Regions from separate parts of the Erwinia sp. Eh17-17 genome, predicted to be linked through region 1. Evidence: predicted binding sites of a transcription regulator. Region 1 holds the regulator's gene; each other region holds the start of a gene.
What was found. The regulator PhoB, encoded in region 1, activates phosphate uptake and scavenging genes when phosphate is short. The targets are predictions, from matches to a motif close to CTGTCATAAAACTGNCNNAT.

Region 1 (7,525 bases):
CCGGTTTACCTTCGACCGCTTTATTCAGCACGCGGGCATAGGTGCGCGCCAGCTCCTGCGGGTCATCACCACGCTCGCGGATCTGCTGCTGCTGATCGTCGGAGCACAGATAGGCCCAGACGGTATCATCCAGCTGCAGATAGCGACAGCCTGCATCATAAAACGCGCTAATCGCATCGCGATACGTCTGCGCCAGATCGTCAAAATAGACATCCAGATCCGGGTACACATCGGCATCAATCACCTTCCGCCCACCGCGAAAGTGCAGCACGCTTGGGCTGGGAATCGTCATTTTCGCTACCGCATCGCCGCTGATACTCTGAAGGAAGCGGAAATCCTCCAGCATCGGGTGGTTGCTAAAGCCCAGCTTGCCGGTCACTTTTACGCCGCGAGCCTTCGTCTGCACGCCGTTAAACTGAATGCCCTGTTCGGCTTCATAACGCTCTACGCCGTCCAGACCATCGAAGAAATCAAAATGCCACCAGGCGCGACGAAATTCGCCGTCGGTCACCACCTGCAGGCCGTTTTCACGCTGCTGAGCCACCACCTGACGGATCGCTTCATCTTCAACGGTGCGCAGTGTGGCGGCATCGATTTCGCCAGCTTCATACTGTTTACGCGCCTGTTTAATCGCGGCCGGGCGCAGAAAACTGCCCACCACTTCGGCACGGTATGGGGTGAATGTCGTCATGATGAAGTTCTCCTGGCCTGCACTCGGCACATAATTTAGTGACGTAATAATGACATTGGGTTACATGCGGACTTCTGGACGTCTATATGTCTGCCATTAAGAGTGTCATGAGAATGCTTCAGCGGCAAACGAGGAAATTTCATCGCACGTGAATAAAATTCATCTTACTGCGCATTTTCCGGCCCGCCTGCCGTTATGGCGCCAGCATCGCCCGCGCCTGCTGCATCTGCTTATCCGACAGCGGCAGATAACCCGCCTGGCTGACCAGCGCTTGGCCCTGCGGTGACAGCGCTAAACGTAAAAACGCCGCAGTGAGCGGTTCCAGCGGTTTATCCGGTGCTTTATTCACATAGATATAGAGAGGACGGGCATAAGGATAACGGCCACTGCGGATATTTTCAGCGCTCGGTGCGATCCAGTCATCGCCCTCACGCGCCACCGGAACGATTTTCACTCCGGTGATATGGAAACCTGCGCTGGCATAGCCGATGCCGTTTAGCGTGCGTGCAACCGCCTGGACCACGGCGGCCGATCCGGGGTATTCGCCCACATCATTGCGGAAATCGCCGTTACACAGCGCCTGTTGTTTGAAGAATCCCCACGTTCCGGAGGCAGAGTTACGGCCGAAGCGTTGCAGCCCGCGCGTAGCCCAGCCGGGCTGCGTCAGCTGTAAATCGCCCCAGGTTTTTGGTACGGACAGGGCACCGCAGCGGCGGGTGATGGAGAAAATCGCATCCAGCTGCTGCGCGTTCAGCCCGGTGAGCGGATTATCCTCATTCACCACCACCACCAGCGCATCCATTGCAACCGGCACCGCCAGCGGTGGGTAACCGTAGCTGTCTTCAAACAGCTGTCGTTCGACAGCCTGCATCGGGCGACTCATGGCCCCGAGCTGAGCCGCCCCGGCCGCCAGCGCCGTCGGTGCCGTGGATGAACCGGCCGCCTGGATCTGCACATTGACGCCAGGATACTGACGATTAAAACTCTCGCCCCACAGCGCCATCAGGTTACCCAGCGTGTCAGAGCCCACGCTGGTCAGGTTGCCTGCCAGCATGCCCTCTTTCGCCGGGGCCTGGGAACTGACCAGCAGTAATACCAGAGCGATTAACGTTTTCATTTAACGAATTCCGTGAGACTTAACGCAGCGCATTCTCAGCCAGTTCAGCACTAACAATCAACCTTGGTGGCAGCTGGAAGCTGAAACAGGTCTCTCTGTCGGGCGTACTGCTGATATCCAGCCGGGTATTGTGATGGCTCAGAGCGTGTTTCACGATGGCCAGCCCCAGCCCGCTGCCGCCCGTATTGCGCGAACGTGCCTTATCAACGCGGTAGAAGCGTTCCGTCAGGCGTGGCAGATGCTCCGGCGCAATACCCGGTCCGTTATCTTTGACCTTAAACTGCGCCCCCTGACTGCTGCGCAGCCAGCTGACATCGATACGCGTGCCGTCAGGCGTGTGGTTGACCGCGTTATACACCAGGTTTGAGATCGCGCTGCGCAGCTGCTCATCGTTACCGTAGACGCGCAGATGCGGATCAGTATGGAAGTGAATATCATGACGCCCGTTACTCAGCGTCTCCGCTTCACGCTGCAACACCCGCAGCATCATCGGCACATCAACTTTTTCCTGTAAATCCAGTGCCGGGGCCGCTTCAATGCGCGACAGCGTCAGCAGCTGTTTTACCAGGCTATCCATGCGTTTGGTCTGTACCTGCATGGTGTGCAGCGCCTTATCACGCAGGCTGCCCTCCAGCACGGAATCGTTCATCATCTCCAGATAACCCTGCAACACGGTTAACGGCGTGCGCAGTTCATGGCTGACGTTGGCAAAAAAGTTTCGCCGCGCACCTTCCAGCTGGTGCATCTGGGTGACATCGCGCGCCACCAGCAGCCACTGTCCTTCAGTGTAAGACATGACGCGAAATTCCAGATGGCGGTGGCTGTTGAGGACCAGCGTCAGAGGACGTGAGAAATCACGCTGGCGCAGATAGCGGGTAAACTCCGGGTAACGCAGCAGGTTAAGGATGTTCTGGCCGTTATCTTCCGGCCAGCGCAGTCCCAGCATCTGCTGTGCCAGGCCATTACACCAGAAAATAGTGCCTTCTTCGGTCGTCAGTACCACCGCATCGGGCAGCGATTCCGCCCCGCTGCGAAAGCGTTTAATCAGATGACCGAGTTCACGGCGGCGGCGGCGGTTACGCGCCTGCATTTGATACAGGCCGTAAAACAGCGGTTCCCAGCTGCCGCGCCCGCTGGGAGGCGTCATGCTGCGATCAACCCACAGCCAGTGAGAAAGTCGAAGTAAATTGTTGAAATGAAAACCCAGTACGCACAGCACTGAGACTAACAGCAGCCAGGGCAGCCCACCCACCAGCAGCCCCAAAATCAGCGCGGGCAGGCTGGCGAGCAGCAGCTCAGACAATAATCTCTTCCAGGAGAGGCGTTCCAACACGGTTCAGACTCCAGCGCGAACAATCAATAGCGTGCAGAGAAACGATAACCTGTTCCGCGAACGGTCTGCACCATACGATCGTGCCCGGTCAGCTCCAGCGCTTTACGCAATCGACGAATGTGAACGTCTACGGTACGATCTTCGACGTAAACGTTAGTTCCCCAGACATGGTTTAGCAACTGTTCACGGCTGTAGACACGTTCAGGGTGGGTCATAAAGAAGTGCAGCAGCTTATACTCGGTCGGCCCCATTTCCAGCGGCTGGGTGTCGGACATGACGCGGTGTGATGACGGATCCAGGCTCAGGCCCTGCATCTCGATCACTTCTTCCACCGCCATCGGTGAAATGCGGCGCATCACGGCCTTAATACGAGCCACCAGCTCTTTTGGCGAGAACGGTTTCGTAATGTAATCGTCGGCGCCCACTTCCAGGCCGCGCACGCGGTCTTCCTCTTCGCCACGCGCGGTCAGCATCATCACCGGAATATCACGGGTCATGGCTTCACGCTTCAGGTGCTTAATAAACTGGATGCCGGAACCGCCGGGTAACATCCAGTCCAGCAGAATTAAGTCTGGCCAGGGCTCAATCAACAGATTTACTGCACTGTCATAATCCTCGGCCTCAATCGGCTGGTAGTCATTTTGTTCCAGAACGAAACATAACATTTCACGGATTGGTGCTTCATCTTCCACTACCAGAATGCGCTTAGGCATTATTACTCCTGCGGCTGTTGACGGCTTTCACGGGGATATGCGGCGCCATTATGCGTCAGTTTTATGACACTTTTATGAAAAAAGCACCCCCTGAAATTCAGCATGATTTAAAAAGATGAAGCGCGATCGGTTAATCCTGTTAATACCCAAAATATTTTGAGTGACCGGAAGACGGCAAACGCTGACCCGCAGGGTGCGTCACGGTGATGGGCCCCATCATCCCCCGGAGCACAAAAAACGCTATGACAGTGTGAACCGGGGCCGCCAACGCACATGCAACTTGAAGTATGAAGTGTTTATAATCAGGCTCACGTTTTTCTGCTGACAGGACGTTATATGCGCATCCTCCACACCGCTGACTGGCATCTCGGCCAGTTTTTTTATACCAAAAGCCGGGCGGCCGAGCACCAGGCTTTTCTTGACTGGCTGCTGGAGCAGGCGGAAGCGCAGCAGGCCGATGCGATTATCGTGGCAGGCGATATTTTTGATACCGGCTCGCCGCCGAGCTACGCGCGCGAGCTGTATAACCGCTTTGTGGTGAAACTGCAGCAAACCGGCTGCCAGCTGGTGGTGCTGGGCGGTAACCATGATTCGGTGGCGATGCTGAACGAGTCACGCGAGCTGCTGGCCTGCCTGAATACCAGGGTGATCGCCGCCGCCAGCGAAGATGTACGCCAGCAGGTGCTGCTGCTCAACAAGCGCGATGGCTCGCCGGGCGCGCTGCTGTGCGCCATTCCTTTTCTGCGTCCGCGCGATATTCTGCGCAGCCAGAGCGGGCAGTCAGGGCGCGAAAAACAGCAAAGCCTGCTGGAAGCCATTACCGAACACTATCAGCGCTGCTGGCAGGAAGCGCTGACGCAGCGCGCGGCGCTGGGCCTGACGCTGCCGGTGATCGCTACCGGGCATCTGACCACCATGGGCGTAACAAAAAGTGACGCCGTGCGCGACATCTATATCGGGACGCTGGACGCCTTCCCCGCCGACTGCTTCCCTCCGGCTGACTACATCGCTCTGGGGCATATCCATCGCGCCCAGCGCATTGCCGACAGCGATCATATTCGCTACAGCGGTTCGCCAATCCCGCTCAGCTTCGACGAACTGGGCAAAGCGAAAAGCGTGTTTCAGGTCGATTTCCGCGACGGCAGGTTCGTGTCAGCCGAAGCCCTGCCGATCCCGCTGTTCCAGCCGATGCAGATGATCAAAGGCTCGCTGGCGCAGATCGAACAGCAGCTGGCGGCGCTGAACGCCGACACCGACGGTAAAACGATCTGGCTGGATATTGAGATTGTCACTGACGCGTATCTCAGCGAATTACAGCGCCGCATCCAGGAGCTGACGGCAGAACTGCCGGTCGAGGTGGTGCTGCTGCGCCGCAGCCGCGAGCAGCGTGAGCAGGTGATCGCCCGCCAGAACAATGAAACGCTGAGCGAATTAAGCGTTGAAGAGGTCTTCTCCCGCCGCCTGGCGCAGGAGGTGGAAGAGCCAGATCGTCAGGAGAGAGCCAGAGCGCTGTTTGCGCAGACGCTGGAGGCCGTGCGCCATGAGGAACAGCCACAATGAAGATCCTGACCCTGCGTTTTAAAAACCTCAACTCGCTGAAAGGCGAATGGAAAATTGACTTTACGGCGGAACCATTCGCCAGCAACGGACTGTTTGCCATTACCGGACCGACCGGCGCCGGAAAAACCACGCTGCTGGACGCCATCTGCCTGGCGCTGTATCACGAAACGCCACGCCTGAAGAGTATCACCCAGTCTCAGAACGATCTGATGACGCGCGATACCGCCGAGTGTCTGGCGGAAGTGGAGTTTGAGGTGAAGGGCATCGCATGGCGCGCTTTCTGGAGCCAGAACCGCGCGCGCGGGGCCGCCGACGGGAACTTGCAGGCACCGCGCGTTGAACTGGCGCGCTGTGATGATAACCAGATCGTCGCCGACAAGGTCAAAGACAAGCTGGAGATGATTGCCAGCCTCACCGGTCTGGACTTCGAGCGCTTCACCAAATCAATGATGCTGTCACAGGGGCAGTTTGCTGCCTTTCTCAACGCCGATGCCAACAAGCGCGCCGAGCTGCTGGAAGAGCTGACCGGCACCGAAATCTACGGCCGTCTGTCGGCCGCGGTGTTTGAACGTCACAAGCAGGCGAAGGTCACGCTGGATACGCTGCGCGCCCAGGCTGGCGGCATGGAACTGCTGAGTGAAGAACAACAGCAAACCCTGAATGCCCGGCTGGAACAGCTGGTAGCAGAGGAGCAGGTACTCACTTCACAGCAGCAACAGCAGCAGGAAAAAATGCAGGATCTGCAGCAGGTGGAGCGGCTGCAGCGGGATAAACAGCAGCTGATCGCCCGCCTGAAACAGCTGGATGAAGAGTCAGAAAAAGGGCACATGGCCCTGGCCGCCGCTGCCCGCCAGCAGCAGGACGTCGTGCAGGCCCGGGAACAGCATCAGGCGCTGCGTTTACAGCAGGAAACGCTGATAGCGGATCAGGTGCTGCCGCTGGATTTGCAGCTCAATACATTGCGTGAACAGTTGCAACAGCTGGAGCGTGAGCGAAGTGAACACCAACTTCTGCTTACCACCCGCCAGCAGGAAGGGGTAAAAAACCAGCAACTTCAGCAGGATAAGCAGGCACAGCAGCAACAGCTGAGCGACTGGCGTGCCGCACATCCGCAGTTTGAGCACTACGGTGAGCACCTTTCCCTGTGGCGTGAACGCTTCCGCCAGCAGCAGGAAAGTGAGCAGTCACTGACGGCATTATGCCAGCGGGTACAGGATCAGCAGTTGCAGATCCAGCAGCTGGAACAGACCAGCCAGCAGCTTCAGCAGCAGCAGGCTCCGCTGCAACTGCAGCTCACTGCCGCCGAACAGGGGCTGGCTCAGGCACAGCAGGTGCTGGCCCCGCTGCAGCAGCAGCACCCGGAAGAGGCGCTGCGCGCCGCGCTGGACCAGGCGGGACGCCAGCGGCCGCAGCGTCTGCTGCTGGCCACCCTGCTGCCCCAGTGGCAACAGCTGACGACGCGCCGGAGCCGCTTACAGCAGGAACGCCAGGCGCTGGCACAGCAGATCCAGCAAAACAGTGAGCAGTTACTTACGCTGCGTGCCGCCTGGAAAGAGAAATACCAGCATCAGCAGGACCTGGAAAAACGCTGTGAGCTGGAGCGGCGGATTGCCGACCTGGAGCAGCACCGGGCACAGCTGGAAGCCGGTCAGCCCTGCCCGCTCTGCGGTTCAGAAACGCATCCTGCGGTGCAGGAATATCAGGCGCTGGAGCTGTCGGAAAACCAGCAGCGGCTGGAAGGGTTAAAGCGCGAAGTTGAAAAGCTGAAAGACGATGGCAGCGCCTGCGCCGCGCAGCTCAGACAGCTGCAGCAGCTCGACGAACGTCAGCAGCAGGAAGCGGCGGAGCTCAACCGCCAGGCGCAGCAGCTGGAGCAGCAGTGGCAGAGCGCAACGGCGCTGCTCGGGCTGACCCTCAGCCCGGATGAACACCCGCAGGCCAGCGAGTGGCTGACACAGCAGGATCGCCAGGAAAGCGCGCTGCAACAGCAACTACAGCAGTTGGAGCAGGCGCTGCGTCACTGCCAGCAGCTGAAAGAGGTGCTCTACCAGCAGCAGCAGGCGTGGCAGCAGCTACAGCAGCAGATCCAGCTTCAGCAGCAGCAGCTCAGC
Region 2 (7,525 bases), on a different contig from region 1:
AAGTCGATCGCCGATGAGGTGAATGTTCCGCCATACGTGGTATTCAACGATGCCACGCTGATTGAAATGGCCGAACAGATGCCGCTGACGGCGTCAGAGATGCTGAGTGTGAATGGGGTCGGGCATAAGAAGCTGGAACGCTTTGGCAAGCCATTCCTGGTAATGATCAAAGAGCACGTTGACGGTGACGACGGCGAATAATTTTTAACGCGGGCCGATCGAAAAACGGTCGGCCTCCTGCAGTTGTAGGGGCGACCTTTTTTTCCGGTCGACCCGATTATTCAGGCAATCCTGCGCGCCGATGCCAGCAGGGCACCTACCGCAATAAACAAGCCCCCGAAAATCCGGTTAAGCAGTTTCATCTGATGCGGGCCTTTGATCCACGCGGAGATGCGCGTTGCCAGCGTCGCGTAACCAATCATCACGATGATATCGACCACCACCGTGGTGACACCAAGCACCAGGTACTGCATCGCCTGTGGCTGGTGCGGCAGGATAAACTGCGGGAAAAGTGCCGCCAGAAACACAATACTTTTCGGGTTGGTCATATTGACCAGTACCGCGCGTTTAAACAGTTTACGGCGTGGCATCGCTTTTGCGACGGCATTCAGGTCGATAGCGCCGGCAGAGCGCCACTGCTGAATACCCAGCCAGACCAGGTAAGCCGCCCCCGCCCATTTCAGAATTTCAAAGGCCAGCAGTGACTGGGAAAATAATGCCCCCAGCCCGATGCCAACCAGCACAATATGCAGCGACAGCCCAACCTGAAGCCCGGAAATTGACGCGACGGCACCGCGATAGCCGTGGCTGATACCGGTACTCATCGTATTGATGGCACCAGAGCCCGGCGACAGACTTAAAATGCTGGTTGTTAACAGATAGGTCAGCCACCACTCGATGGTCATGGGTAAAACTCCCGGAAAACGCTCATTTGTGACACAATACGTTATTGTTGAATGCTGCGCTACGGGCAACCTCGCCCCTTTGAGAGCGGATTGCCCTTTCTGGAAAGAAACCTGATGGAACATCGCAAACACAGCTGGTTAACGCGGGAAAAAGCCTTTGCGGCATTTGCCACCGGGCCGCTGCTGGATTTCTGGAAATTGCGTGAAGAGGACGAATTTGTCGGGGTTGAGAACGTGCCGATTCGCTACGTCCGCTTCATTTCACCGCAACACGACAAAGTTATTCTGCTCTGCCCCGGGCGCATAGAAAGCTACGTGAAATACCCCGAAGTCGCCTACGACCTGTTCCTGAACGGTTATGATGTGATCATTATCGATCACCGTGGCCAGGGGCGATCCGGCCGCCTGTTGCAGGATTCGCACCGGGGACATGTGGTCGAGTTTGAAGACTATGTTGACGATCTCGAAACGCTATATCTTAAAGAGGTTGTTTCCCGTCACTACCGGCGTCGCTATGCGCTGGCGCATTCGATGGGCGGGGCGATACTGGCGCTGATGCTGGCGCGCCAGCCGACGGCCTTTGATGCGGTCGTGCTGGCCTCGCCGATGTTCGGTATTTACCTGCCGATGCCGCTGTGGATGGCCCATCAGATCCTCAACTGGGCGGAAAAACGTCCGGCGGTGCGCGAGGGGTACGCGCTCGGCACCGGGAAATGGCATGCGCGCCCGTTTGCCATTAATGAACTGACCCACAGCCGCGAGCGCTATCGCCGCAACCTGCGTTTTTATGCCGATGACCCCGGCTTGCGCGTAGGGGGGCCCACTTATCACTGGGTGCGGGAAGGGGTACGTGCCGGGCAGAGTATTTTAAGCCAGGCGGCCCGGATTACGACACCGCTGCTGCTGCTGCAGGCCTCTGACGATAAAGTCGTCGATAACCGTGCTCAGGATCTGTTTTGTCAGACGATGATGTCCGCCGGCCAGCCCTGTGAGGGGGGGAAACCCAGAGTGATCGACGGTGCCCGCCACGAGATCCTGTTCGAAAAAGACAGCATGCGAGCAGAGGCCTTAGAGGCCATCTTCGCCTTTTTTGAACGTCACTCGTAAGTCGCAAAAATTAAGTTACCGGCAGGCACTGCAGTCTGCCAGAAAATATTAATCAGAGGTGTTATGTACCGTATTGTTGCTTCAGATCTGGATGGCACGCTGCTGTCACCAGACCATACGCTTTCCCCTTATGCCCGCGAAACGCTGCAGTTGCTGACCCGTAAAGGTGTGCACTTTGTCTTTGCCACCGGTCGTCACTATATTGATGTGGCACAAATGCGCGACAGCCTGGGTATCGACGCCTATATGATTACCTCCAACGGCGCACGCGTGCACAACACCGCCGGTGAGCTGGTGTTCAGCCACAACCTGGATGAAGACATCGCGCTTGAGCTGTTTACGATGCAGCACGCGAACCCGGATATTTTCACCAACGTGTATCGCGATGAAGAGTGGTTCCTCAACCGCCATCGCCCCGAAGAGGTGGATTTCTTTCGTGAGTCGGACTTCAATTACCAGCTCTATCAGCCAGGCCAGCTGCAGACAGATGGCATCAGCAAGGTATTTTTCACCTGTGCGATTCCTGAACTACTGGTCCCGCTGGAACTGGCACTGATAGCGCGCTGGGGCGATCGGGTCAACGTCAGCTTCTCGCTGCCAACCTGCCTGGAAGTGATGGCCGGTGGGGTATCGAAAGGGCATGCACTGGATGCCGTATCAAAATCACTCGGTTACTCGTTGCAGGAGTGCATCGCCTTTGGCGACGGTATGAATGATAAAGAGATGCTGAGTATGGCGGGCAAAGGCTGCATTATGAGTAACTCCCATCAGCGCCTGAAAGATATCCTGCCGGAGCTGGAAGTGATTGGCTCTAATGCCGACCAGGCCGTGCCCAACTATTTGCGTAAGCTGTTTAACGTTTAAGGTTAGGACGTCCAGGGGCCGATCGTCGGTTTCGATCGGCCCTTTACCATGATGATTATTTCATCGCTCTAAAAAATGCACCGCTTTATCCGGGAAGTCGGTAAATAATCCGTCGACATCGGCCTTGTGGTAAAGCAGGTCGTAGAGCTGATCGACGTTGCTGACATACGGCGGCAGCTGGTCAGCGCGTACGGTATAAGGGTGTACCACCATCTTATTCAGATGAGCTTCTTTCACCATATTGGTCAGATGCACATCGCCGCGTTTTGAACCATCCGCTATCAGCATATGGTAATCCGGCCCGATCCCGTCGGCATACTGCGCAATGGTTTTCATCGCGCCCGGCTTGAACATCCAGTCATAGCTGTAGTTCACCCACTTGCCGTCACGCTGCTCCTGGGTTTCATCCCATTTGGTGTAGGCGATCAGCTGTACCAGCTTCAGGTTCATCCCGCGCTGTGGTTCCAGCTCGGTTTTGATGCGCTTCACTTCGTTGTAGTCAAAGCACTGTAAATAGACCTTATCGTTCTTACCGCTGTAGCCATACTGCTTCAGAACATCCAGCACCTTCGCAGAGATATCCTTGCCTTCTTTACGGTGGAACCACGGGGCTTTAATCTCGGTATAAATACCGATGTTTTTACCCGTGGAGTGGTTCAGACCCTGGATAAACTCCAGTTCTTCTTCAAAGGTATGCACACGGAAGTCGGACTTACCCATCGGGAAACGTCCGGGGAATGTCTGGACCTTTTTACCGTTTTTAATTTCAAAGCCTTCGGTGAACGCCAGGCTTTTGATCTCGGCCAGCGTAAAGTCGATGGCGTAATAGCGCCCGTCGGCGCGCGCGCGCTGGGGGAAGCGCGTGGCGACATCGGTGACGCGATCGAGATAATGGTCATGCAGCACCACCAGCCGATCGTCTTTAGTCATCACCAGATCCTGCTCAAGGTAGTCAGCGCCCTGAGCATAGGCCATCGCTTTAGCTGGCAGGCTATGTTCCGGCAGGTAACCGCTGGCCCCGCGATGCGCAATGACAATCGGTGAGGTACTCGCGGCTGTCGCCGCGAGAGAGGTGGTCAGTAATAAGGTGGCGATAATATTTTTCAACATAATAACCCTTCCTGATTAGAGCGCGCTCAGCCGCTGCTTATGTTTTTTCTCGCTTAACATGGTCATGGTCAGCAGAATAACCGCCAGCACACAGCCGCCAATCATGATGATGAAGCCGCCATCCCAGCCGAAGTAATCCACGGTGTAACCGACGATAGCGCTGGCGGCAACAGAACCCCCAAGATAGCCAAACAGACCGGTAAAGCCTGCTGCAGTTCCCGCCGCTTTCTTCGGCGCCAGCTCCAGGGCATGCAGACCAATCAGCATCACCGGGCCGTAAATCAGGAAGCCAATCGTCATCATACAGGCCATATCCACGCCAGGATTCCCTGCCGGATTCATCCAGTACACCACAGTGGCGATGGTGACCAGCACCATAAAGAACACACCGGTCGCGCCGCGATTACCTTTGAATACTTTGTCCGACATCCATCCGCACAGCAGCGTGCCTGGAATACCGGCATATTCGTAGAAGAAATAGGCCCACGACGACTTATCCAGCGTGAAGTGTTTCACTTCTTTCAGGTAGGTCGGTGACCAGTCGAGAATGCCGTAACGCAGCAGGTAAACAAACACGTTGGCCAGGGCGATATACCACAGCAGTTTGTTGGGCAGAATGTACTGCATAAAGATCTGCTTAGCGGTCAGCTCTTCTTCATGCTTTTCATCGTAGTTCGGCGGGTAGTCGTTCTTATATTCTTCAATCGGCGGCAGCCCGCACGACTGCGGCGTGTCGCGCATCAGAGCAAACGCAATAATTGCGATGAGAATGGCGCCAAAAGCAGGCATATATAGCGCGGCTTTCCAGTCATTAAACCAGGCCATTCCCAGCAGGAACAGCAGCGGGGGAATACCGCCGCCGACGTTGTGCGCACAGTTCCACACGGAAACAATACCGCCACGCTCTTTCTGTGACCACCAGTGCACCATGGTTCGACCGCACGGTGGCCAGCCCATACCCTGGAACCATCCACACAGGAACAGCAGAACAAACATCACCATAATGCTGGACGTTGCCCACGGGACGAAGCCCATAAACAGCATCACCGCAGCGGCAAGGATCAGCCCGGCAGGCAGGAAGACACGCGGATTGGAACGGTCAGAAACCGAGCCCATAATGAATTTTGAGAAACCGTAGGCGATAGAAATACCGGAAAGCGCAAAACCCAGGTCGCCACGCGAAAAGCCCTGTTCAATCAGGTAGGGCATCGCCAGGGCGAAGTTTTTACGTACCAGATAATAAGCAGCATAGCCGAAGAATATGCCGAGAAATATCTGCCAGCGAAGCTTGCGATATAACGGATCAACGCGGCTGTCATCAACGCGTGGTTGATGTGCAGCAGGTTTGAAAAAACTAAGCATTAAGGACTCCCAATGGCTCGAAAGAATGACATCCGGCACCGAATGCGCACAAAAGAGGCATTACCCGGCGATGACAGGGTGAAATGTTCTATTTCGCGCATAGCGTAGTCGTTATCAAAAATAGTGACTGTGAAGAAGGGCGCAAATGTTACAGTTTTATGACGAAATGGCTATATTGCCATCACATAATGGTGATTTATTTTCGCATTGAAACTATGAAGCGTGATTAGTATCACAAAATGAAAACCATACAGATAATCTGGATTTCGTTTGGTGAGTGTTTATGTTCTAAAAGGAAGGTTTTGCATTTGGAGAGGGAAACAGGGATTAACGCCAGCAGCTGACGTTAATCGGTAAGCGGGGGTTCAGGCTTGCTTAGTAGGACGAATTTTCATCGTCAGACCTTTCAGGAAATTACGCAGGATTTGATCGCCGCACTCACGATAGTTTTTATGCCCCGGTTTACGGAAGATAGCGCCAATCTCTGACTGTCCTACCGCAAAATCGGCACTTTTCAACAATTCCAGAATGTCGGTCGTTTTCAGATCAAAAGCCACACGCAGCTTTTTCATCAGAATATTATTGGTCATCTTACGTTCAATGGATGGCGCAGGGGCCTCTTCGCTTTTACCGCGACGTTCAAAAATCAGGCCATTGAGAAAGTAACCCATGATGACGTCAGGGCAGGGGCGGAAACCGGCTTCATCCTCTTTTTTCAGGAAGCTGTGTACTTCGGCTTCGGTGACTTCGCTCTCTGCCAGCGCCAGAATGCTTACAACTTTTGCATCGCTTAAATTCAGCATGTAACGCACGCTGCGCAGGACATCATTATTGGTCATAGTAACTCTCTGTAGTGAAACAATTGCAGTGGGCGCAGTATAACTCTTCGTCCCTCAGGCTGCATCTGCGTTAGCGGGACGTTCACCTCAATGGCTTTTATGATGCCAGCACGAGGCTGGCGGCGAGGGCGTTACGGATGACTGACGGAAGGATGCGGGATGCCTGGCCGTGACGCATCGCGCACGCGGGGAAGATGATCGCAGGCATGCTGGCGCGCAGAACGGATGAAGGCTTCCGTCACCGGCTGGCGCTGTTCACCATCGCGCACTGCCGCATAAAGGCGGCTCCACAGGCCATCACCCAGCGTTTTGGTGACCACCAGCCCCTGATGTTCAAAACTCTCCACCACCCAGTGTGGCAGCGCAGCAATCCCCATCTGTGCCGACACCATCTGAATCAACAGCAGCGTATTGTCCACGCTTTTCAGCGTCGGGCTGATGCCGGCTGGCTGCAGAAAATGCCGCCAGATATCCAGTCGCTGACGCTGGACCGGATAGATCATCAGTACCTCGCGGGCCAGATCCTCCGGTGAGATATGGGCTTTTTGCGCCAGCGGATGGTCGGGAGCCAGCACCAGGCGCACCTCAAAATCAAACATCGGTGCATAGAACAGCCCGCTACGCGGCAGGATATCCGAGGTCAGCACCACGTCCAGCTCTCCCTGCTGCAGGGCAGGCTGCGGGTCAAAGGTCACACCCGATTTGAAATCCATCATCACCTGCGGCCAGCTCTGACGAAAGTTGTTCAGCGCAGGCGTCAGCCACTGGATACAGCTGTGGCATTCAATAGCGATGCGCAGTGTTGTCTGATGCGGTTCGTGGCAGGCCTGTAATGCCTGCTGGATCTGCGGCAATACCTGTTCCGCCAGCTGCAGCAAAATTTCGCCCTGGGCCGTGAAGCGCAGCGGCTGGCTTTTACGCACAAACAGTCGGAAACCGAGACGTTGCTCCAGGTCGCTGAACTGATGAGACAGCGCGGATTGCGTTTGATGAAGCTGAGCCGCCGCTGCCGCAAGCGAACCGGTCGTCCGCAGTGCCTGCAGCGTGCGCAGGTGTTTAAGTTCGATCATGAGAGTCCTTCACATCGACAGTGAATATTTTGCGCTTGTGGATAATACAGTACCTGCACAAGATAGCGGTGTAAACATCTGGATGGCTAAATGCGTCGGCAAAGATTAATTAACGAGGCACAACTGATGACTATTCTGAACCATATTCTCGGATTCCCCCGCGTTGGTCTGCGTCGCGAGTTAAAAAAAGCGCAGGAAAGCTACTGGGCGGGTAACAGCTCCCAGGAAGAACTGCTGGCCACCGGCCGCGAACTGCGTGCCCGCCACT
Region 3 (7,525 bases), on a different contig from region 1:
ACCACGTTGCCCTCAGCGAGCAGGAGTTCCGGCGGCGGCGTGAGCACGGCCTGTTTGCCCTTGACTGGCAGGCCCACCAGTTCTGTTACGCGCTGGGCATTGAGATCGACCAGTGGCTGGCCGCCGGGCTGGACGTGGTGGTGAACGGTTCACGGCTGCATCTGGACGCGGCACAACAGCGCTACGGTGACCGGCTGCTGGCCGTCTGCTTACAGGTGTCGCCGGAGATCCTTGCCTCACGCCTGCGCCAGCGCGGGCGTGAGGATGAAGCGGCGATCGGCCAGCGTCTGAAACGCGCGGCGCAGCCGGGGCCGGCAGGGTGCATCACATTGAGTAATAACGGGCCATTGAGTGAGACGCTGCGGGATTTCTCCGCGCTCCTGGCGGAACGCAGCGCGTAGGGTTGCGTTCCGCCTTCCACCGCGGGCGAGGCGCACCTCGCCCCTCCACGTCTAATGGTCAGGATCGCTGGTGACATAGCTGAAAAACAGCTTTTCAGGATCCCATTTTTCTCTCAGCTCATTCAGCCGCAGCCATTTTTCATCAGAAAAACATTGCCTTGCCATTTCCGGCGCAATGGAGAGATCAATTTCATTGATGTAATAGCCGCTGGCCCAGGGGGCGATCGCCGCATTCAGTTTCTTCATCAGCCGTTCGTTTGCAGCGAAGTCCTGCTGATTTTCGCCAATCAGATACCACGACACATAGTGTGGTGCCCAGTGGGTAAAGCTACAGGGTTCCGGCACGGTAGGATTGGTATCAATCACGGAGAATCCGAACGAGCGTGAGTCAACGGCTTCCTGCTCCAGCAGCCCGGCGATAACCGGTAAAACCTTTTCGGGATGTTCGGTAAAGAAGGCCGTTTCACTGGTCCGGCTGGTGCTGTAAGCATCGGTCGCACCCAGCGCGGAGAACAGGTCGAGATAGTTCAGCGACCGGTTGTGCACGCTGTGTAATGTACAGATTTCTGGCAGCCTGCTGCGGTTGAAAATTTCCGCCACTGCTGTCGCTGCCTCTTCAGTTGCGCCAAACGAGATAACGTTCAGCACATAGTGCCAGCGCTGTTCTGCGGCAGGCGTACCGGGGGGCGAGAACCTGCCGAGCGCCCCCAGGATTTCCGACCGTTGATTATTGGCGGGCAGCAGCGTCAGAACCTCTTCAATGGCGGAACCCAGGCGGTCCAGCGGGAAATAAAATGTGTTCATCACCGCGGCCGGTGCCGGATGCAGCTGGAGTTTATAACGCAGCACCACGGCAAAAAAACCGGGGCCAACGCCGCGTATAGCCCAGAAGAGATCGGGGTTTTCCGTGGCCGAGGCGGTGACGATGCGGCCATCGGCCAGCATCAGTTCGGCAGCCAGCACCGATGCACATCCCATTCCGTAGGCGGGCATATTCCAGCCCATTCCGCCGCCCAGCAGAAACCCGCCCAGCGTGACAAACCCGGTGTGCGCGCCGGGGAACACCAGCCCGTGCTGAAAAGTTTCCTCATTGAGTTGCTGGCTGAACACGCCGGGACCTGCCCAGGCGGTCTTTGAACCGGCATCAATGTCGATGGTATTAAACAGGGATAAATCGATTGTCACTGCGTTATGACGCAGCGGTGAGTGGGTAATGTTATGCCCGGAGCTGCGCAGAGCGACCTGATGCCCGGCCTGTGCCGCATAGGCCAGAAGCAGTTGAATGTCCCCGGCGTCCTGCGGCTGTGCGATCACCGCCGGAAAGCGGCGCGGCTTGATGCTGTACCACGTCATTCCCCAGAACCAGCGGAGCCAGGCGGGATCCGACCGCCAGACCAGAATGCCCTTAAAGGGCTGTAGCAGGTCGGGTTTACTTTCTCTGGCAAAGCTGAGCAGCGGGTTGAGCCAGCCGGACGCGACAACACCCAGAGCGGTTATGGTTTTCAGTACACTTCGACGCGTTACAGAGCGTTTATTCATATCACCCTCGGCTTTATTTATTTTCAACAGGTAACTCGCTGAAATATTTCGCCAGCTGTTTCATATCGGCTGCCGTCAGATTTTTGGTGATGTTTTCCATCATGCCGTTTTTCCGGCTGCCATCGCGAAAGGCATTCAGCTGACTTTCTAAATAGGGGGCTTTCTGACCGGCAATATTGGGCCATTCAGGTGACTGGCTGATGCCGCCAGGGCCGTGGCAGCTCATGCAGCTGTTGGCTTTCGCCAGCTGGTTTACCGTTCCGGGGGGATATTCATCCGTCGCGTCAGCGATAGCGGGCAGGGCGGCGCTGATGACCGCGACGAATAGCAGAGAGCTGAGGCGCGCGCGGGGGATTCTGATTTTCATTAAAACTCCTTTTTGTCGATAATCTGAATTTATTTCGTTGCGGCGGAGGGGCCATTTTTTCGCAACGTCTTGACGGCGGATGCCGCAACGGGCGCAGATTCATTTCCCCAGGATGAACGGATAAAGCTCACGACGTCGGCAATCTGCCGATCGCTTAACTGTCCGGCAAAGCCCGGCATGGCATAGCCGGGCCCCGACAATGCACTTTCAGCCTGGGTGCCACCGTTCAGCACGATGCTGATTAACCCGGCAGGATCGGCACTGTTAACAGCAGAATTCAGCGCCAGCGCCGGGAATTTTTTGCGATAACCCAGTCCGTTGGTTAAATGGCAGGCTGAACAGTGTGTTAAATAGATTTCAGCGCCGGGTCTGGACACATCTCCCTTGCTGAAGGCGGTATAGGTCTTCATCGTGTAATAAGGCTGAGACTGGGTAACGGCCGGAGACAGGGTGCGCAGATAGGTGGCGATGGCCTGAAGATCGTGCTCCGTCATATATTGCGTTGAATTGGTGACCACCTCTGACATCGGGCCAAAGGTCGCTGTTTTGTCCGTGACGCCGGTTTTAAGCAGTTCGACCAGCTCATTGCTATGGCTCATTCCCAGACCGGAGCGCAGTTCGCCCCGTAAAGACGGCGCGGCATAGCCGTCAATGACCTGCCCGCCCGACAGGTAGTCTGTTCCTGAAGGGTCGTCATAGGCCATTTCCTGCTGGGTGATGGCGCGCGGGGTATGGCAGGCGCCGCAATGCCCCAGTCCGGTGACATAATACGCCCCCAGCTGCACCGGGTCGTCCGGCGTGTGTTGCAATACCGGGCCGCTTTCTGGCGCAAAGAACCAGCGCCACCAGGTCATGGGCCAGCGCAGCGACAGCGGCCACGGGATGGTGTTTTCAGCGCTGGCCTGCGGCACGGGTTTTACTTCGTTAATAAAATACGCGTAGAGCGCCTGCATATCCTGCTGCGAAATACGGCTGTAAGAGGGCCAGGGCATCGACGGATAGAGCGTGGATCCATCTTTACGAATGCCGTATCTGACGGCATTGTCAAAGTCAGCGTAGCTGAAGTGACCGATGCCAAACTGTTTATCCGGGGTGATATTGGGCGGAACCATCCCGCCAATCGGTGAGGCGATAGCCACCCCTCCACTGAACGGCGGTTCTCCGGCCCGGCTGTGGCAGGCAATGCAGTCGCCGACGCGAGCCAGATACGCACCGCGCTGAATCTGTTCAGGGTCAGCGGGAGGGAGTAAGGTTTTCTGCGAGCTGGCAGGGGCAGGGATGACCAGCGTTGCTCCCCAGGCAATGAAAACAGCAGCTAGCGGAAGAATAATGGCGATTTTAATCCAGCGAACTTTTCGTGAACGACTCTGATGACTTAACCCGCTATGATTGCGGGCAGACAACATCCTGTTTTTCATACGTATGATCTTCCTTAGTAGCCACAGGCTTTAATATTGCAATACTTCAGTCAGACAGAAAGTGAGGATATTTTTCCTGCGGGATTGTCTGTTATTGCTGTGCCATGAGTTTAGCCGCAACGTGCCTGGATAAATTATGATTTATTGCACTAATGTAAATTCCCCCTCTGGGAGGTGAATGGCGTTTTAATACTGAACGGGCAGTTTTAGGTGTTTTCTGGCAATAAAATGAGTGTGGTTGTGCAGATCTATGGCGTGAACTCTTTTTCCCCCCACTTCATCGTGCCCCGTTCCTCTTCCGATTCCACTTCCTCAAAGGAGGCTTGCATATTTTTGAGGCACTCTCTGGCGGGTAAACCTGCTTTTTTCAACGATTCTGAGGCAAGCTTGTAGTAGAGCAGCGTGGATTTTTTGGAGTACTCCATGATGAGAGGGAGTGAGCATACAGTTCCAGTATCGTAGCGTTGGACCAGAACATCTTTGTTGTTAACTAACTTATTTGTTGAGTTTAGTGTTGTAAGAGGGTTTTTGATTAGTGCAAAACCAATTGCCTCTACGAACTCTATCGATTGTGAGTCGCTAAAAGAGTGATTAATGCGTATCACAGTTTCGGATAATTCTTCCAATGTATGTTGGTCCCCTGAGGAAATATTTTGAATGAGATTCGCCCAATTTGAATAGGGAGTAGCAAAAACTAAGTTGGGAATAAAAATAAACAAAAACATAAATATGGCGCGTATCATTCCACCACTCAACTGCCCTGTCACCGGATGACCAGATACGGTTACGTGTGGTATTTCCGATAATGATACAGCCTTCTGAGGCATGGCCCGGCGGTTTGGCGCTTATCCTTTAGCCATAAATAAACGGGTATTGTCATGTTATTCATCCTTAATTACCCATGATTAAAAAATGTTGTCCATTTCCTGGGCAGTATGCGCACGTCCACCTTATTCACCTGCGCTAAACCCCTTCTTGACAATAGGTGCTTATCACTCCGGGTGCTGAGAGTATTTCAGCCTGTCATTTTTCCATCACCCCGTTGTCATTAAACTTTCATTGCACACATGGTTAATAGGGCGCACAGCGGATAACGCGCAACCTGACTTTGGTAAACATATGGCACAGGCATTATTGAAGATTGCCCCCCAGCATCAGACGGCCCCGCAGGCAGCGCTGCGCCCGAAAGTGCTGTCGGTTAATGGCTTAGGGAAATCCTACGGTACGCAGAATCGCGTCCTGCACGATATTAACTTTGATCTGCATTCCGGCGAGCTGGTGGCGGTAATTGGCCGCAGCGGTGCAGGGAAATCGACCCTGCTGCATGTGCTGAATGGGACGATTCCGGCCAGCGAAGGCGAGATCCTCAACTTTCACGAGAATGGTAAGCAGCAGAACATCGTTGAGCTGAACACCCGGCAGATGCGCCAGTGGCGCAGTGAGTGCGGCATGATTTTCCAGGATTTCTGCCTGGTGCCGCGTCTGGATGTGCTGACCAATGTCCTGCTGGGCCGTCTGAGCCAGACCTCGACGCTGAAATCTTTCTTTAAAATCTTCCCCGATGAAGACCGCGCCCGCGCTATCGGTCTGCTGGAGTGGCTGAATATGCTGCCGCAGGCGCTGCAGCGCGCGGAAAATCTTTCCGGCGGGCAGATGCAGCGCGTGGCGATCTGCCGTGCGCTGATGCAGAACCCGAAAATTTTACTGGCGGATGAGCCGGTCGCCTCCCTCGACCCGAAAAACACCCGCCGCATCATGGACGTACTGCGTCAGGTGAGTGATAACGGCATCAGCGTGATGGTCAACCTGCACTCGGTAGAGCTGGTGAAAGAGTATTGTACGCGCGCCATTGGCATCGCTAAGGGCCGCATTGTGTTTGACGGACACCCGTCAGAACTGACCGACGATCTCCTGCATTTGTTGTACGGCGACGAAATTTCTCAACTGAACGAAAACCTCCATTCCTGACTGAGCAACAGCCGGTCTTTGGGGCAATAACACTTTTATGGGACACGGAACTCAGCAATGAAAAAAATCATTCTCGCAGCGGTAATCAGTAGTGTGATGGCAGCCAACGTGTCTGCCGCCGACGCACCAAAAGAACTGAATTTAGGTATCCTTGGCGGCCAGAATGCCACGCAGCAGATTGGTGATAACCAGTGCGTGAAAGACTTCTTCGACAAAGAGCTGAATGTTGATACAAAACTGCGTAACTCGTCTGACTACTCTGGCGTGATCCAGGGCCTGATTGGCGGCAAAGTGGACATGGTGCTCAGCATGTCCCCTTCCTCCTATGCTTCGGTCTACATCAACGACCCGAAAGCGGTCGATGTCGTGGGGATCGTGGTGGACGACGCCGATAAATCACGCGGTTATCACTCCGTGGTGGTGGTAAAAGCCGACAGCCCGTACAAAACCCTGGCCGACCTGAAGGGCAAATCATTCGGCATGGCTGACCCGGATTCTACCTCCGGCTTCCTGATCCCGAATGAAAGCTTCAAGAAAGAGTTCGGCGGCACGGTGGACGATAAGTACAACGGCCACTTCTCCAGCGTGACCTTCTCCGGCGGCCACGAGCAGGATGTGCTCGGCGTGCTGAACGGTCAGTTTGAGGGTGCCGTGACCTGGGCTTCAATGATCGGTGATTACAACACCGGTTACACCAGCGGCGCATTCACCCGTATGATCCGCGCCGGTAATCCGGACCTGATGAAAAAAATCCGCATTATCTGGCAGTCGCCGCTGATCCCGAACGGCCCGGTGCTGGTCAGCAACAAGCTGCCGGCTGATTTTAAAGCGAAGCTGGTCAGCGCGATTAAAAAGCTGGATACCGAACATCACAGCTGTTTCGTCAAAGCCGTAGGTGGCGCACAGCATATCGGCCCGGCCACTGTGGCTGACTACCAGGCGATTATTGATATGAAACGCGCGCTGACCAAAGCCCGTTAATCACCGCTATTTTCTCCACTGATAAGGGCTGGCGACTGCCGGCCCTTGACTCAGGTATCCGCATGACACATCCCGATTTTGAACGCTATTACCAGCAGGTTCGTGGCAGACAGAAGCGCGATACGCTGCTGTGGTCGCTGACGCTGCTGGCGCTGTACCTGGCTTCCGGCCATATGGCTGAATTTAATCTGCACACCATCTGGGTGTCACTGCCAAACTTCTTCGACTACCTCGCCGAAACCGTCCCGGTACTTCACGTTTCCCAGCTGTTTGCCGACAGCCATACAGAAGGATCGCTGGCCTACTGGGGGTATCGTCTGCATATTCAGCTGCCGCTGATTTGGGAAACGTTACAGCTGGCGCTGGCCGCCACGCTGGCGTCGGTGATGGTCGCCGGGGTGCTGGCCTTTTTTGCCGCCAGCAATACCCAGACGCCGCGCGCCGTCAGTTTTGCTATTCGTACCGCCGTCGCCTTCCTGCGCACCATGCCGGAGCTGGCGTGGGCGGTGATGTTTGTGATGGCCTTTGGCATCGGGGTGATCCCCGGCTTTCTGGCGCTGGCGCTGCACACCATCGGCAGCCTGACCAAACTGTTCTATGAGGCGATTGAAAGCGCCTCGGATAAACCGGTGCGCGGCCTCGCCTCCTGTGGCGCATCGTCGTTGCAGCGTATGCGTTTTGCGCTGTGGCCGCAGGTGAAACCGGTGTTCCTCTCCTATGGTTTTATGCGCTTCGAGGTGAACTTTCGCCAGTCCACGATCCTCGGGCTGGTTGGAGCGGGGGGGATTGGCCAGGAGCTGATGACCAACATCAAGCTGGATCGTTACGATCAGGTCAGCATGACGCTGCTG

Region 2: the regulator PhoB is predicted to act here: its motif matches at 5,494-5,513, upstream of glpT (glycerol-3-phosphate transporter).
Region 3: the regulator PhoB is predicted to act here: its motif matches at 4,768-4,787, upstream of phnC (phosphonate ABC transporter ATP-binding protein).

The regions. Positions count from the first base shown of each region.
Region 1 covers NZ_JBDFQT010000002.1:832,910-840,434, forward strand. The annotation lists gene ABEH87_RS09360 (cobalamin-independent methionine synthase II family protein) at 1-691, opposite strand, end outside; gene ABEH87_RS09365 (PstS family phosphate ABC transporter substrate-binding protein) at 885-1,808, opposite strand; gene phoR (phosphate regulon sensor histidine kinase PhoR) at 1,828-3,141, opposite strand; gene phoB (phosphate response regulator transcription factor PhoB) at 3,165-3,854, opposite strand; gene sbcD (exonuclease subunit SbcD) at 4,191-5,414, shown strand; gene ABEH87_RS09385 (AAA family ATPase) at 5,411-7,525, shown strand, end outside.
Region 2 covers NZ_JBDFQT010000012.1:52,669-60,193, forward strand. The annotation lists gene recQ (ATP-dependent DNA helicase RecQ) at 1-201, shown strand, start outside; gene rhtB (homoserine/homoserine lactone efflux protein) at 282-905, opposite strand; gene pldB (lysophospholipase L2) at 1,020-2,012, shown strand; gene yigL (sugar/pyridoxal phosphate phosphatase YigL) at 2,076-2,876, shown strand; gene glpQ (glycerophosphodiester phosphodiesterase) at 2,937-3,983, opposite strand; gene glpT (glycerol-3-phosphate transporter) at 4,002-5,348, opposite strand; gene ABEH87_RS20385 (DUF1456 family protein) at 5,714-6,187, opposite strand; gene metR (HTH-type transcriptional regulator MetR) at 6,319-7,257, opposite strand; gene metE (5-methyltetrahydropteroyltriglutamate--homocysteine S-methyltransferase) at 7,384-7,525, shown strand, end outside.
Region 3 covers NZ_JBDFQT010000001.1:410,425-417,949, forward strand. The annotation lists gene phnN (ribose 1,5-bisphosphokinase) at 1-401, shown strand, start outside; gene ABEH87_RS01775 (FAD-binding oxidoreductase) at 453-1,940, opposite strand; gene ABEH87_RS01780 (cytochrome c) at 1,954-2,307, opposite strand; gene ABEH87_RS01785 (cytochrome c) at 2,337-3,725, opposite strand; gene ABEH87_RS01790 (hypothetical protein) at 3,974-4,492, opposite strand; gene phnC (phosphonate ABC transporter ATP-binding protein) at 4,845-5,693, shown strand; gene phnD (phosphonate ABC transporter substrate-binding protein) at 5,751-6,674, shown strand; gene phnE (phosphonate ABC transporter, permease protein PhnE) at 6,737-7,525, shown strand, end outside.